2 regions of the Sporosarcina newyorkensis genome follow, and region 2 is predicted to be linked to the other one. Evidence: riboswitches for the same ligand, from Rfam matches in the RefSeq annotation. Region 2 holds a riboswitch; the other holds the start of a gene.
The links. Region 2 has a riboswitch for thiamine pyrophosphate ahead of thiC (phosphomethylpyrimidine synthase ThiC). Riboswitches for the same ligand answer to the same signal wherever they lie in the genome.
Positions count from the first base shown of each region.

Region 1 (7,399 bases), on a different contig from region 2:
GCAGTCATCGGTCAGATGGGCTCCATTGCGGATAATGGCAAGGTGAAGAAAAATGTCGTTCTATTTGGGATCGAGCCGGAAGGTTTCATTATGCCGAAAGTGAGCGAAGGGGAGGTAGCGTTTTCCGTAGAAAACGGCGTCATTGCGTCGGATGTATTGAAAGACGAGGGCTTTGCGATCGGCGACACGCTTGAATTGTCATCGTCCGATACGAAGCTTGAGATTATCGGATTCACCGATCAGGCACGTTTCAACGCAGCACCTGTACTGTATATCGACTTAGATGATTTACAGCATCTCAAGTTTGGAGATGCTGCAGAGATAAATGCCGATTTAGTCAACGCAATCGTTGTGAAAGACACCAATTGGAGCAAATTAAAAGTGCCAGAAGACTTGGAAATCATCGAAGTAGAAAATTTCATTAAAAATTTACCGGGCTATACCGAGCAGAACATGACGTTGACGTACATGATCTACTTCCTGTTCGTCATCTCTGCTGCGATTGTGGCGATTTTCCTCTATGTGCTAACAGTGCAGAAGATCAGCATGTTCGGATTGATGAAAGCACAAGGTATTTCGAGCGGCTATTTAGCGAAATCTGTTGTCGCGCAGACTTTTATACTGGCGACAATCGGTGTCGTGGTCGGATTCGGATTGACATGGCTTGCGGGAAGTTTCTTGCCGAGTGCGGTCCCTGTCCAATTTGATTTGCAGACGATGATCATTTACGGACTCATTTTGATCACAGTAGCGATCTTAGGTGCAGTTATATCGGTCTGGACGATCATTCGGATTGATCCGCTTGAAGCGATAGGAGGGTAAACGATGGTACTGGAACTACGAAATGCGAAAAAGACGTTTGGCGAAGGGAATACATTGGTCGAAGCGTTGAAAGAGACCAATTTCAAAGTGGAACGAGGCGAGTTGGTCGCGGTTATCGGGCCCTCCGGTTCTGGAAAAAGTACATTCCTGACTATAGCAGGCGGGCTGCAGGCACCAAGTGAGGGCCAAGTGATCATCAATGGCAATGAATTGTCGAAACTCAATGAAAAACAGCGCTCCAAAATTCGTCTGCAGGAAATTGGCTTCATTTTGCAGGCATCCAATTTGGTGCCGTTCCTGTCAGTCGATGAGCAACTTGAATTGCTGAATAAAGTGAAGAAAGGCAATATGCCAAATGATGAACGGCAACAGCTGTATAAAGACTTGGGTATTACGAAGTTGCGTAAGAGTTATCCTTCCGATTTGTCGGGCGGGGAACGGCAACGTGTTGCAATCGCCAAGGCGTTGTTCAGTAATCCAGCGATTATTTTAGCCGATGAGCCGACCGCTTCACTCGACTCAGATCGAGCATTCGAAGTGATGGAACTGCTGCAACACGAAACAAAATCGAAGCAGACAGCAACCATTGTCGTGACGCATGATATCCGGCTCATTAAGTATTTTGATAAAGTTTATCGAATGACAGACGGTGTGCTGGAATTGGATATGACCGCTTATGAATAACCGGAAATGTTCATAAACTATATTGCACCAATAAAAAAAGCTATGCATCCAGCACGGATGCATAGTTTTTTAGCGTTCGGCTTTATTCTCACGGTGGTATTCAGAAATTTGCACGACTCTTACATTGCTAGTGTCCAGTTCATGATATATTTCGCGGCTGTCAAAAAAAGCAACATACTGCCCGCGCTCGTCGTGGACTAGACTTTTTGCTTCTTCAAAGGAATCCAAATGAACAAATCGTCGAATGTAATGATCTTCGTCAAAAAAGTACGTAATTTTGAACTCTTTCATTTACCTGGCTCCTCTTTTTTTACTCGTCATCCCAATAAACCTGCCGCAATCTTCCGGGCTTCTGTGATATCTTTCGTGCCGTGGATTAGCATGCGGCCATCGCGAAATAAAACTAGTCGGTGGTCATTGTATTCACAAGATACCAAATAGGGATTATGCAATAAATTCGAGACCGTCTCGCGTATCGAGTCAGCAAATGGAGCGAGTTCCACTTGCCGGTTCTTAGGCCAAGTCAACTGTACAGTGTCGCGTCCGCATAGCACGGCTGTTCGAACGACTTCGGAAGCTGATAAAAACGGATAGCTTGGCTGTGCTGAACAACTTGGACAACTAGATTTCTTCATGTTTTTGACTTCCATCGATGCACGTTCATCTGTCCATAAATCCGTGGATTCCAAGCGTGGATCCAATTCCGCTCCTGTCACATACTTCAGCAGCTGTGCAACTTGGCGTGCAGCAGTCGTCACGACAATCGGGCTGATTACGCCGACAGTGTCACAAGTCAAGGACTGTGGGGGCAACGCTTCGAGCAGACAATGCAGGCAAGGCTGTTCCTCGGCAACTCCGATAGGAAACGTCAATCCATAGCTTCCCACACAAGCGCCCATAAAAAAAGGAATATTTAATTGCAGACAAGCGTCATTTGCGAGTAATCGCGTTTCAATATTATCTGTGCCATCGAGCACCATGTCATGGCCTTCAAATAACTCCAGCACATTTTCTGGCGTCACATCTGCTACGACTCCTCGGATTTTCACATCACTGTTGATCTTGCACAGTCGTCTTTCCGCAGCGGCGGCTTTCGGTAATTGCTCGACAACGTCTTGCTCAGCGTACAACTGCTGACGATGCAAATTGGACCATTCCAAAATATCGCGATCTACAATTGTTAATTCACCAACACCTGCTCGTACAAGCATTTCGGCTCCCGATGAACCAAGTGCCCCAGCGCCGAGGACGAACACCTTGGCCCCCCGTATCCGCAGCTGGCCGTCCGCTCCAATGGATGTAAACAGCTCTTGGCGTGAATATTTACTCATCAATTTGGCACAAGCCCCTCTAGCGGACTGCTCGCGACGCCATAGTCTCTTACCGGCATGCGCCCTGCTTGATAGCCAAGATGTCCCGCTTCAATCGCTAATTTCATCGCTTCTGCCATTTTAACAGGGTCTGCAGCTTCGGAAACCGCTGTATTCAATAGCACGCCGTCTGCTCCAAGCTCCATCGCGTATGCCGCGTCTTTCGGTGATCCAATGCCCGCATCCACAATGACCGGTACATTTGATTGCTCGATAATTAGAGAAAGATTCAACGGATTCAAAATTCCGTGACCTGAACCAATCGGTGCAGCGCCCGGCATGATGGCATGAACGCCTAATTCACAAAGTTTCCGTGCCAGCACCACATCATCCGACGTATAAGGCAGCACGATGAAACCTTCTTCAAGCAGCATTTCAGATGCACGCAACGTTTCCACTGGATCAGGCAACAAGGAATGGCTGCAGCCAATAATCTCAACCTTTACCATATCACATAATCCCGATGCTTTCGCCAGCTTCGCGATATGCACCGCTTCCTCCGCTGTGCTTGCGCCTGCTGTATTTGGCAATAATGTATAGTGCTCTAAATCCAGTTGCTCCAGGAAATTCGGCTGAGACTCTTCGAAAATGTTCATCCGTCTCACCGCAAATGTTAAGATTTCTGTCTCTGATACCGCAACTGCCTTTTTTTGAGTCTCAAATGAAGGATACTTCCCTGTGCCTAACAATAAACGTGAAGAAAACCTTTTATCTGCTATTTGTAACATCCTCATCCGCCTCCAACAAAATGTATGATTTCAATTTGATCTCTGTCCATAATTGGTGCATCGTAACTGTCCTTCTGCAGAATTTCCTTGTTCTTTTCGACGATCAAAATTCGATTGCCAAGCTTCAAATGCTCCAGTAACTGCTGAACTGTTTCCACCTCAGGTACAACCGAATACGACTTACCGTTCAAATCAATTGTTTTGCCCAATGAACACCGCTCCTTTGCTATGAATCTCTTGCACGTGCATAATCTCTAACTGCGCTCACTGCGTCTTGACTGCTGATGGGGGACAGGATTGCTGCACCTCTGACGCCGTGTCTTTTAAAAAACGGCAGATGAACTGGCCGAATTCCACCGATTGCATAGACGGGAATCGTGCATGATAATGCAATCTCAAAAAGCTCATCCGTACCCCGCGGAGCCAAGCCTTTTTTGGATGATGTCAGATAAATATGTCCATACAATAGCCAGTCTGCTCCAGCAGCTTGTGCTTCTCGTGCCTCTTCCAATGAATGGATGGAAGATCCTAATCTCAGCGACGGAAAAGTGGTACGTGCTTCCTTCACCGACATTCCATAGCCTGTCAGCTGACAGGCTATGGACAGCGAGTTTGCGAGGCTGGGCCGTGCGTGTACAATTATTTTATCCAATGGAAACCCTCTAGTAGAGAGACGTGAAATCAATTCGATCAGCTGTACATCCGTCTTCGACTTTTCACGTAAGATAAATTCATCGATATAAGGCTCCGTCTCCAGCAACTTGAGCAGCAGTTCATCAACAGAATGACAATCATCCGTGACACCGACCAATTTCATTTCCAGTTCACCTCCAAATGAAAAAACCACTTCCCGAATCGGAAAGTGGTTGGATGTGTCGGCATGTATGAGAGTACGCCAAAACGACTTGCCACTTCCCTCCGCAGGTACGAACCTGTTCAGGTGATAAGGGTTTCAGAGTCGCACTCTTTTCTCAGTCCTTGTGAAGGATTCCCCTAATGGTCAAAAGATTATGATATTCACTTACAGCATAGCACTTACCAGATTGAAAGAAAAGAGGGATGTCAAATTTTCATCTCTTGCTGAATTTCATATAGCCATTATATGAGTAATAAAGAATCTAAATCGAAAATCTCTACAATCTTAGAACCGGTCTGGCGTATCCAGCCCCGTTCTTCGAATACGCTTAATTTACGACTGATTGTTTCGGGTGTCGTGCCAAGATGGGAAGCTAGATCTTTTCGGCTCATCGGCAGTCGGATGGTCAATTGTTGCTGTTCCTCTGATAGATCCGCCAAATACAACGCAAGTCGAGTTTCAGCAGATTCCATGGCGATTCGGGCGGCTCGCAGCTCTGTATCCGCGAGTCGGGAAGAGAATTCCGTAAGCATCCTCAATGAAATTGCAGGGTGAGATTGCAAAAGTTGCTGCATCTCGTCCCGTTGGATGATACACAGTTCAACGGCTTCCAAAGTTTCCGCATATGCGTCATGAGGCTTTGCGTCGAACAAGGAAAGCTCGCCTGTGAATTCTCCTGGTTTCAGGATACGGACGAGTTGTTCCTTGCCATTCTCCGATAGACGATAGACCTTGACTCGTCCTTTATGCAATATATATAAACCTTCTGAGCGATCACCGCTATGGTAAATCATTTCACCGCGAGGGTAGTTTATGCTGCGTGCAAGCGCGACGATTTTATCCATTTGCTGCTTATCCAAGTGATTGAAAAGAGGGACGAGCGAAACGCAGGAACGGTGAAGATCGTTCGTGCTTAGGTCACAATGTGATCCTTGGTTCATCCGATATCACCTCACTTTGTTTTTGATTCGATGGCTTGTCGTTAGTATAACGTATTAATCGAATGGCGTTCAGGATCACCAGAAGTACGCTCACTTCATGGACGAGCATACCGGAAGCGAGGAATACTTTGCCGAGTAATACACCGAGCAACAGAAGGAATACGGTACCGACCGCAAAGAAGGTATTCTGCTTCATGTTCTGTACAGTTGCTTTCGCTAAAGCATAGGCATGGGAGAATTGATCGAGCCGATCTGCCATCAAGACGATGTCCGCTGTCTCCATTGAAATATCTGTTCCGCCTTCTCCCATGGCGAGCCCAATATCCGCCGTTGCTATGGCGGGTGCATCGTTGATTCCGTCGCCTGCCATAGCAACTCGGTGACCTTGTTCTTTCAAACTCTGAACTGCCGCCACTTTATCTTTAGGCAATAATTCCGCATAGATTTCGTCAAGGCCAAGGTGTTCGCCAACTAGTTGGGCTGTATGTCGATTGTCGCCTGTCAGCATGATCATTTGCTTGATGCCATTTTTCCGCAATTTGGCCAACGCTTCGGCAGCTTCCGGACGAATTTGATCGGCGACAGAGATGATTCCTGTGATTTCCCGGGAAATACTGACGAAAATTGCCGTATTTCCAGCTTTCTCACGTTGTGATGCATAGTCTTCCATTTCAGAAGGAATCGGGATCTTTTGGTCTTCCATTAGTTTGCGATTGCCAACTGCGAGATGCTTTCCTTCTACTGTAGCCATTATTCCATTTCCTTTAACCACTTCAGCGTCTTCCGGTTGATTGGACAAATGAATCGCACGTTTCTTCGCTTCTTTAACGATAGTCCGGCCTAGATGGTGTTCTGAAATCATTTCGGCTTCGGCTGTGAGACGCAGTAACTCTTCTTTCTCTATACCTAATCCGTAGACATCAGTTACTTCAGGTCGCCCTCTTGTCAATGTACCTGTTTTATCAAAGACGATCGTATCAATTTTCGCTAGCTGTTCCATTACTTCACCGCCTTTTATCAAGACACCGTTTCGGGCTCCGTTGCCAATTCCTGCAACGATCGAAACCGGTGCGGAAATGACGAGGGCTCCAGGGCAAGCGATGACGAGGAAAGTTAACGTCATTTCGATGTTCCGTGTTAAAAGATAAACGAGCACGGACAAGAGCACAATGGAAGGCGTATAGATAGTAGCAAAACGCTCGAGAAACTTTTCGGTTTTCGATTTGGATTCCTGCGCTTCTTCCACTAATTCAATAATGCGGGCGAAAGTCGTGTCATTACCAACTCTTACGGCAATCACTTCTATATAACCATGTTCCACTAGTGTACCGCTGAATACTTGATCATCCAGCATTTTGCTGGCGGGAACCGATTCACCTGTGATAGCTGCTTCATTTAGTGTGGCGGTCCCCGAAATAATTGGACCATCCACAGGAACTTTTTCTCCTGATCGAACGATGACCTGATCGCCGATTTCAACATTGTCTACTGAAACGGTCAATATTTCACCATCACGCATGACGCGTGCTTCTAGTGGAGCTAAGTCGGTAAGAGCTTTCAGGGAAGAGCGAGTCTTTTCCATTGTTCGTATTTCCAGCATCGCCCCGAATAAAAATAGAAACGTGACGACCGCAGATTCTACATATTCTCCAATGAATAATGCACCGACAACCGCAATCGTGACGAGTAATTCTATGCTGAACGCTTTCATCCGGATAGCTTTAAAAGACTTGATCGTGATTGGAGTCCCGGCTATCAAAGTAGAAGTAACCAACGTGATTTGGCGTGCATCATGCCACCCGGCAATATGCATGATGATCGCGGCTGCTAAGAGAATAGCAGAGATGGCAGTGACGCGTACCGTTTGTTTGGCATTCATGTGAGTTCCTCCTTTTTAAGCAACTTTTAGGCTGAGTACTGGATAACCGAGCTTTTCGATGAGTTCTTGCAAGTCATTCGCAGCTACGATGGCTTCGTCAAACTCAACGCGTACTTTGT
Region 1 is NZ_FUYJ01000003.1:294,066-301,464, reverse strand. Features, by position in the region: gene B5D59_RS08090 (ABC transporter permease) at 1-822, shown strand, start outside; gene B5D59_RS08085 (ABC transporter ATP-binding protein) at 826-1,506, shown strand; gene B5D59_RS08080 (hypothetical protein) at 1,576-1,797, opposite strand; gene B5D59_RS08075 (ThiF family adenylyltransferase) at 1,824-2,840, opposite strand; gene B5D59_RS08070 (thiazole synthase) at 2,837-3,610, opposite strand; gene thiS (sulfur carrier protein ThiS) at 3,607-3,813, opposite strand; gene B5D59_RS08060 (thiamine phosphate synthase) at 3,831-4,421, opposite strand; TPP riboswitch at 4,501-4,609, opposite strand; gene B5D59_RS08055 (Crp/Fnr family transcriptional regulator) at 4,703-5,401, opposite strand; gene B5D59_RS08050 (heavy metal translocating P-type ATPase) at 5,379-7,280, opposite strand; gene B5D59_RS08045 (heavy-metal-associated domain-containing protein) at 7,296-7,399, opposite strand, start outside.
Region 1: it holds a riboswitch for thiamine pyrophosphate, as region 2 does, so the genes downstream of both, B5D59_RS08060 (thiamine phosphate synthase) here and thiC (phosphomethylpyrimidine synthase ThiC) in region 2, are expected to answer to the same signal.

Region 2 (7,399 bases):
CTTCGATTTCACCTGACCGGCGAATTCAAGCGATTATCATTGCGTTCTTATTTGGTTCCTTTATCGAAGGTGCATCAGGTTTTGGCACGCCCGCTGCTGTTGCTGCCCCACTGTTAGTTGCCGTAGGTTTCCCTGCACTAGCTGCTGTCATGGTATCACTCGTTATTCAAAGTACTGCCGTTTCTTTTGGAGCCATTGGTACTCCAATACAAATCGGCGTAAATACTGGTCTTGCGGATCAACCAGCCGTTATGACGGCATTGGATAAAATGGGTATGAGCTTCCCGGAGTACTTACTCCAAATCACTACCAACACGGTTTTGATCCATGGCGTAGTCGGCTCATTGATCCCATTATTTTTGGCAGCTTTACTGACTCGCTTCTTTAGTCCCAGCAAGTCATTCCGTGAAGGTTTAAAAGTCTGGAAATTCGCTCTATTCGCAGGGTTGGCCTTCACTATTCCGTATTTCCTGATCGGCCTTACATTAGGTCCTGAATTTCCTTCTTTACTTGGCGCACTCGTGTCATTGATCATCGTCGTTCCTGCTGCTCGTAAGGGATTGTTCATGCCTAAAACAGAAGATTCGTTTGAATTTCCACCTCGTGCCCAGTGGGAGGAGGATTGGTTCGGCAAGCTGAACCATGAAGCTGCCAAGCCTTTGGATGAAAGCCGTAAGATTTCTATGTTAAATGCATGGATGCCATATGTCGTACTTGCAGTATTACTCGTCCTATCGAGAACGGCAGAGCCTTTCGAAAGTTTATTGAAACACTCAGCTATTACGTTGAAGTTTGAAGACATGTTCGGTTCAGGTATCACCACGGTCTCGACACCTTTATTCTTGCCTGGCTTTTTCTTTATTGTAGCTTCACTGTTTGGTTACTTCTTTCATCGAATGAAACCTAGGGAGTATTTATCAGCATGGAAAAGCTCATTTATCACGGCGGTAACCGCGGGGGTGGCACTGATCTTTGCTGTACCGATGATCAAAATATTCTTGAATACTTCGCTTGCAGCAGGTAAAGCAGCGGCTGATAGTACATCATTAATAGGCGAAAATATGCCGTTAGTTTTAGCTGAAAGTGTCTCTGTCGTCGCTGGAGATTTCTGGCCGCTCGTTGCTCCAATTGTTGGTGCGCTCGGCGCTTTCATAGCAGGAAGCAATACGTTCAGTAATATGATGTTTTCTCTATTCCAATTCGGCGCCGCAGGCAATATCGGTTTGGATACGACACAAGCCGGAATTGTCGTTGCAATGCAGGCCGTAGGAGGCGCTGCCGGTAACATGATCTGTGTGCACAATGTTGTGGCAGCTTCGGCGACAGTTGGGTTGATCGGTAAAGAAGGTCTGTTGATCCGCCGTGTACTGTTCCCGCTCAGTTACTATTTATTGGCGGCTGGATTCTTCGGCATGGCATTTATCCACGGATTCCTAAATATCTGGTTGATCCTCGCTATCGGAATTATGGCGGCATATACCATAAAAATGGCGACAGATAAACGGATGTTGTCAGTAGAATCATTGCGTCAACCATCATAATTATAGAATGCAAAAAGAGCCATTGATTGGCTCTTTTTTGTTGTGGATAAATTTTATTTACTCGGTTCAGACCGACTCGGTTACGTTACATATTTCCCGCAACCTTCTTTTTTAATAATGAATACTCTCCACCTTCTGGCACTTTTCGCATTCTCTATGTGTCGAGGTTTCTATATATTCATGAACACATTCGGCTTGCAACTTATATAACTTTTCCTCTAATTCACGTAGACCTTGGCGCTGCACAACAATATGACGAACTAACTGTTTTGCTGAAGTCATCTAACCCACTCCTAATCAAAGATAGATTTTAGCACCAGATCTTTTGAATTCTTCCGCTTTTTCCTGCATTCCTTTTTCGATTGCCAGATTCTCTTCTGGACTATTTTTATCCACGTACTTTCGAATGTCGTGAGAAATACGCATACTGCAGAATTTCGGCCCGCACATTGAACAGAAATGAGATACTTTCGCCCCTTCTGCCGGTAACGTTTCATCGTGATATTCCATCGCTCGTTCTGGATCTAGACTCAGATTGAATTGATCTCTCCAACGAAATTCGAAGCGAGCTTTGGATAATGCATCATCGCGCTTTTGTGCATTTGGATGGCCTTTCGCTAAGTCTGCTGCATGGGCAGCTATTTTATATGTGATGACACCTTCACGAACATCCTCTTTATTTGGTAATCCGAGATGCTCTTTTGGCGTTACATAGCACAGCATCGCAGTCCCGAACCACCCGATCATCGCAGCACCAATTGCAGATGTGATGTGGTCATACGCAGGCGCGATATCTGTCGTCAACGGACCTAATGTATAGAATGGTGCCTCCTGACAAATTTCCATTTGTTTATCAACATTTTCCTTAATTAAATGCATCGGTACATGCCCAGGTCCTTCGACCATCACTTGCACATCGTGCTTCCAAGCAATTTTCGTCAGTTCACCAAGCGTATCCAGCTCAGCAAATTGCGCTTCATCATTAGCATCTGCAATCGATCCCGGACGCAAGCCATCTCCCAATGAAAATGCGATATCATACTGCTTCATGATTTCACAAATTTCCTCGAAATGCGTGTAGAGAAAACTTTCTTCATGATGAAGCATGCACCATTGCGCCATAATCGAACCGCCACGTGAGACAATGCCTGTCACTCGGTTAACCGTCAGCGGTATATAGCGTAGCAGTACCCCCGCATGAATCGTGAAATAGCTGACGCCTTGCTCGGCCTGTTCAATCAATGTGTCGCGGAAGACTTCCCATGATAAATCTTCCACTTTTCCATTCACTTTTTCGAGCGCCTGATAGAGCGGAACTGTCCCCACCGGTACAGGGGAATTTCGGATGATCCACTCACGTGTCGTATGGATATTCTTACCTGTCGATAAATCCATAATATTGTCCGCACCCCAGCGTGTTGCCCACGTCATCTTCTCCACTTCTTCTGCAATCGATGAAGAGACTGCGGAATTTCCGATATTCGCATTAATTTTGACATGAAATTTACTGCCGATAATCATAGGCTCTGCTTCGGGGTGGTTAATATTGGACGGAATGATTGCCCGTCCTCTCGCAACCTCATCGCGTACCAACTCCGATTCAACGCCTTCACGAATCGCAATGAACTCCATTTCAGGTGTGATCATCCCTTTTCGTGCATAATGCATCTGCGTAACATTCTTTCCCTTTTTAGCTCGCAGCGGTTTGCGCTTCAATAAAGGAAATTGCGCATCGTTATTCATTTGCTCTATTGAACGATAGCCATTATCCTGTGGTTTTACTTGTCTTCCTTCATATTCTTCCACGTCATTACGTTCCCATATCCAATTTTCCTTAATGGCTGGAAGTCCTTTTTTAATATCGACTTCATAGCCTGCTTCCGTGTATTTTCCGCTCGTATCATAAACGCGGAACGGTTCATTCGGAAACTCATCTTGCTCTGTCACGGTTGGTGATAGTTCAATTTCGCGCATAGGTACAAGCAAATCGGATCGACTTCCTTGTACATATACTTTTCTGCTTGCCGGAAAACAATCGTGAATGTGGATCTCTTTTTCTGTCGTTTGTTTCATTTGTCATCGTCTCCTTTGTGAGGGCAGACCATGACTCCATCCGAGTAAAGGGAATCAGCAGCACAAAAAAAGACCAGCTCCATAAAAAAAGGACCTGGTCTTTCAAAAACGCACAAAAGTACGCTGATTGATAGATTGAAAACTTCCCCACGCTGGTACGAGCCAGATCAGGTCCAAAGAGTTCGGAATGCATTTTACTCATCCCATCTCAGTCCAGTCGCGCTGGACACCCCTAGTTATGATTATTGAATTGTCGAACAACTATAGTTTATCATAGAGTAATACTTTGTCAACTAGAGGAAGTAAAAGAATTACCTTCCATTCGAATCAACCGACCTTTCAGTTGCTGACCATCCCGGTAGCCCGATAGACTTCCATTTTTTGCGATGACCCGATGACATGGGATGACAAGCAACAACGGATTCTTTCCAATCGCGGAAGCAGCTGCTCGAATTGCAGAAGGATGACCGATTATCTCGGCAATGTCTGAATATGTCACCAATTGTCCATACGGAATATCTTGAAGCGCTTTCCACACCTTGTTTTGAAATGGTGTGCCTGACCAATCCACGGAGCATGTGAAATCTTGCACTTCTCCAGACAAGTAACTTCTCACTTCATTTGCGTATTCAGCTAATCTGTCTGCATTTTCCTTCACTTCGCCAGCGCCATATTGTTTGGTGAGCCAACTCTTCATTTTTTCCTCAGCATCTTCAGCTAAGCCTACATAGAGAAGGCCCCTTTCAGTCGCTGCCATTGTTACGTTCCAACCTTCCACATCAAAACTTGTCCAATAAACCAGTTTCCCCACTACCTTTCTATTAGCCAAACAGCTTCAATCCAACGGCCCCTACTATAATCAATGACAAAAAGAAAATCCTTTTCACACTTGCAGACTCTTTAAAGATTAGAATACCAGCCAGGACTGCCCCTGCCGCTCCCAATCCTGTCCAGACTGCATAAGCCGTACTCATTTGAATATCGCGCATCGCTAACGATAAAAAAACAAAGCCGAAACTGAATACTCCAACTATGAGTAGGAGACGCTTGATCGTACGTTTCTGCAAGTAATAATTGATGCTTATAACCCCAAAGATTTCTCCAAGACTGGCAATCGCTAAATAAACCCAAGCCAACGTCAACTGCCCCCTTCTTGATTCGCTTCATCCGACTGCTCATCTGTAGTCAGTTTGATACCAACAACCCCGATGACAATCAAACAGATAAATGACAGCGTAATCCAGGTGAAGTCCGCGTGGAAAACGAAAATATCAACTAATAGAATGGCTGCAGCGCCTGAACCGGTGAAGACAGCATAAACTGTCCCTGAAGGCAATTTCTCACATGCCTTAATAATGAAATAAAAACTAAATATAATCGCGCCTCCAGTTCCGATCCAATGCAGAAATGTCTCCGAATAGCGCAGTCCCACCACCCAAAATATTTCTACGACCGCAGCTAAAGCGACATAACTCCAAGCCAAAGTTAACGTCTCCTTTCATTCGCTCTATAGTGTCTATTAGTATAACAAACCTTTCAGTTAAACGAAAAAAGCATTCCTAGTAGAAGTAAGCTTGCATCTGCTATGTTCGCATGATAGAATGAATCCACTAATAATTTTTCCTATATTAAGAATATTCTTATCGAGAGAGACGGAGGGATAGGCCCAAAGAAGTCTCAGCAACCAGCCAGCTTGGCATGGTGCTAATTCCAAGGGTGAACACCGCCTTGAAGATGAGAATACTGAAGAAAATGTTGTATGTTCGAGGGCCTATTCGAAATGAAGAGGCTCTTTTTTATTTTTCTGAAGGGGATGGATACTATGACAAACAATGAATTAGAAACAAGATTAGTCCAGCTGGGGAATAACAGCGATAAGAAAACGGGCGCAGTCAATACACCGATTTATTTATCAACAGCTTATCATCACGAAGGGTTAGGTCAGTCTACCGGCTACGATTATACGCGGACAAAAAATCCGACTCGTTCTATTTTGGAAGACGGCATTGCCGATTTAGAATCCGGTGATCAAGGCTATGCCTGCAGCTCCGGAATGGCAGCTATTCAACTAATCTTGTCACTGTTTAAAACAGGTGACGAAATCCTTGCCCCTGAGGACCTGTATGGCGGCACCTATCGTTTATTCCAACAGTATGAGAAAACCTATCAGATTTCTACACACTACCTAACATTTGATGATGTTTCAGAAGTTGAACAAGCAATTACAGATCGTACAAAAGCGATATTTTTGGAGACACCTACCAACCCGCTTATGCTGCAGATTAACGTCGCAACTTATGCAGAACTTGCTAAAAAGCATGGCCTGTTGCTAATTGTTGATAATACGTTCCTTACACCGTATTTCCAACGACCGATTGAGGAAGGTGCGGATATCGTTATCCATAGCGCTACGAAATATATCGGTGGTCATAATGACGTGCTTGCTGGTCTTGTCATAGCAAAAGGCGAAGAACTTTGCGACCGCTTGTTCACGAACCATAATGCGAGTGGCGCTACACTATCTCCGTTTGATTCATGGCTCGTAGTCCGCGGTCTCAAAACACTCCATTTGAGAATGAAGCAGCATGACGCGAATGCAAAAGAAATGGTAGCCTATTTGAAGCAAGAACCTTTAATCGCAGATGTCTTGTACGCCGGCATCGGCGGTATGCTCTCGTTCCGCGTACAAAACAGCGAGTGGGTAGGACCGTTCTTAGAGAATATGAAACTCATTTCCTTTGCAGAGAGTCTTGGAGGCGTCGAAAGTTTCATCACGTATCCAACAACACAGACGCATATGGACATTCCGATTGAAGAACGGAATCGACGCGGTGTCGATGATCGACTCTTGCGCTTCTCAGTCGGGGTGGAGGATGCGGATGATTTAATTGCCGATGTCAAACAAGCACTGTACGCTGCGAAAGAAGCAGTAGAAGCCGTAAATATTCATTAATCCCATCTCCTCTTGCGTTCAAGTGCAAGAGGATTTTTTCTTTCCTAGCAATAAAAAAGACATCCTAGAGAGAAGGATGTCTTTTAAATGCTCATTGAGTTTGCTGCCATTTCTTCTTTTCCGCTGAGTAAACAACTGTTGCCGGCACTACAATAAATGCCAATGCCGCCACACCTGCCAGCATGCCCGCCCACTCTTTACTCCCTAAGGAAAACCCGGCAGTCGTGCCTATGCCAATACCCGCTATAATTGCCAATGTAATCAACTTATACATAACAAGATCCCCGACCTTTCAAGTTAAAGATTCCCCAAAGGTTCTGAATAATTCGTTGTATTTAGCATACTCTAGTTGAGAACAATTTTCAAGTGTAAGTGAGAACCTTTTTCAATTCGAATGCTATCGGTTTATTCTACTTCACGATTAACTTGAAATATGCATATTAGTCCAACAAAAAAGCTGCATTGCTTCGGGGCCGCTGTACTTTAGCGTGTTCTTTGTTCTCCCCAAAGAAAAAACTGCCCTAAAAGCCATTTCTGACTTTCAGGACAGTCTCTTTTCAACTATTATTTTTCCAACAGTTTTAAGGATTCTCTGTTAAATGCCGGGATATCATCAGGCTGACGGCTTGTGACTAGCTGATTCTGACAGACAACGACTTCTTTGTCTGCGTACTTTGCACCCGCATATTCCATATCGACACGAATCGATTTGTATCCTGTTGCGTCACGACCTTCTAATGTTTTCGCCGTGATCAATAGCTGTGGTCCATGACAGATAGCAAAAACTGGTTTGTCGGCATCCATGAATTCTTTGACAAATTTTACAAAACGA
Region 2 is NZ_FUYJ01000009.1:22,010-29,408, forward strand. Features, by position in the region: gene B5D59_RS14990 (L-lactate permease) at 1-1,541, shown strand, start outside; gene B5D59_RS18295 (hypothetical protein) at 1,653-1,823, opposite strand; gene thiC (phosphomethylpyrimidine synthase ThiC) at 1,839-3,614, opposite strand; TPP riboswitch at 3,742-3,858, opposite strand; gene B5D59_RS15000 (methylated-DNA--[protein]-cysteine S-methyltransferase) at 3,904-4,443, opposite strand; gene B5D59_RS15005 (DMT family transporter) at 4,436-4,756, opposite strand; gene B5D59_RS15010 (DMT family transporter) at 4,753-5,097, opposite strand; SAM riboswitch class I at 5,252-5,355, shown strand; gene B5D59_RS15015 (methionine biosynthesis PLP-dependent protein) at 5,437-6,567, shown strand; gene B5D59_RS15020 (hypothetical protein) at 6,659-6,841, opposite strand; gene B5D59_RS15025 (type 1 glutamine amidotransferase domain-containing protein) at 7,132-7,399, opposite strand, start outside.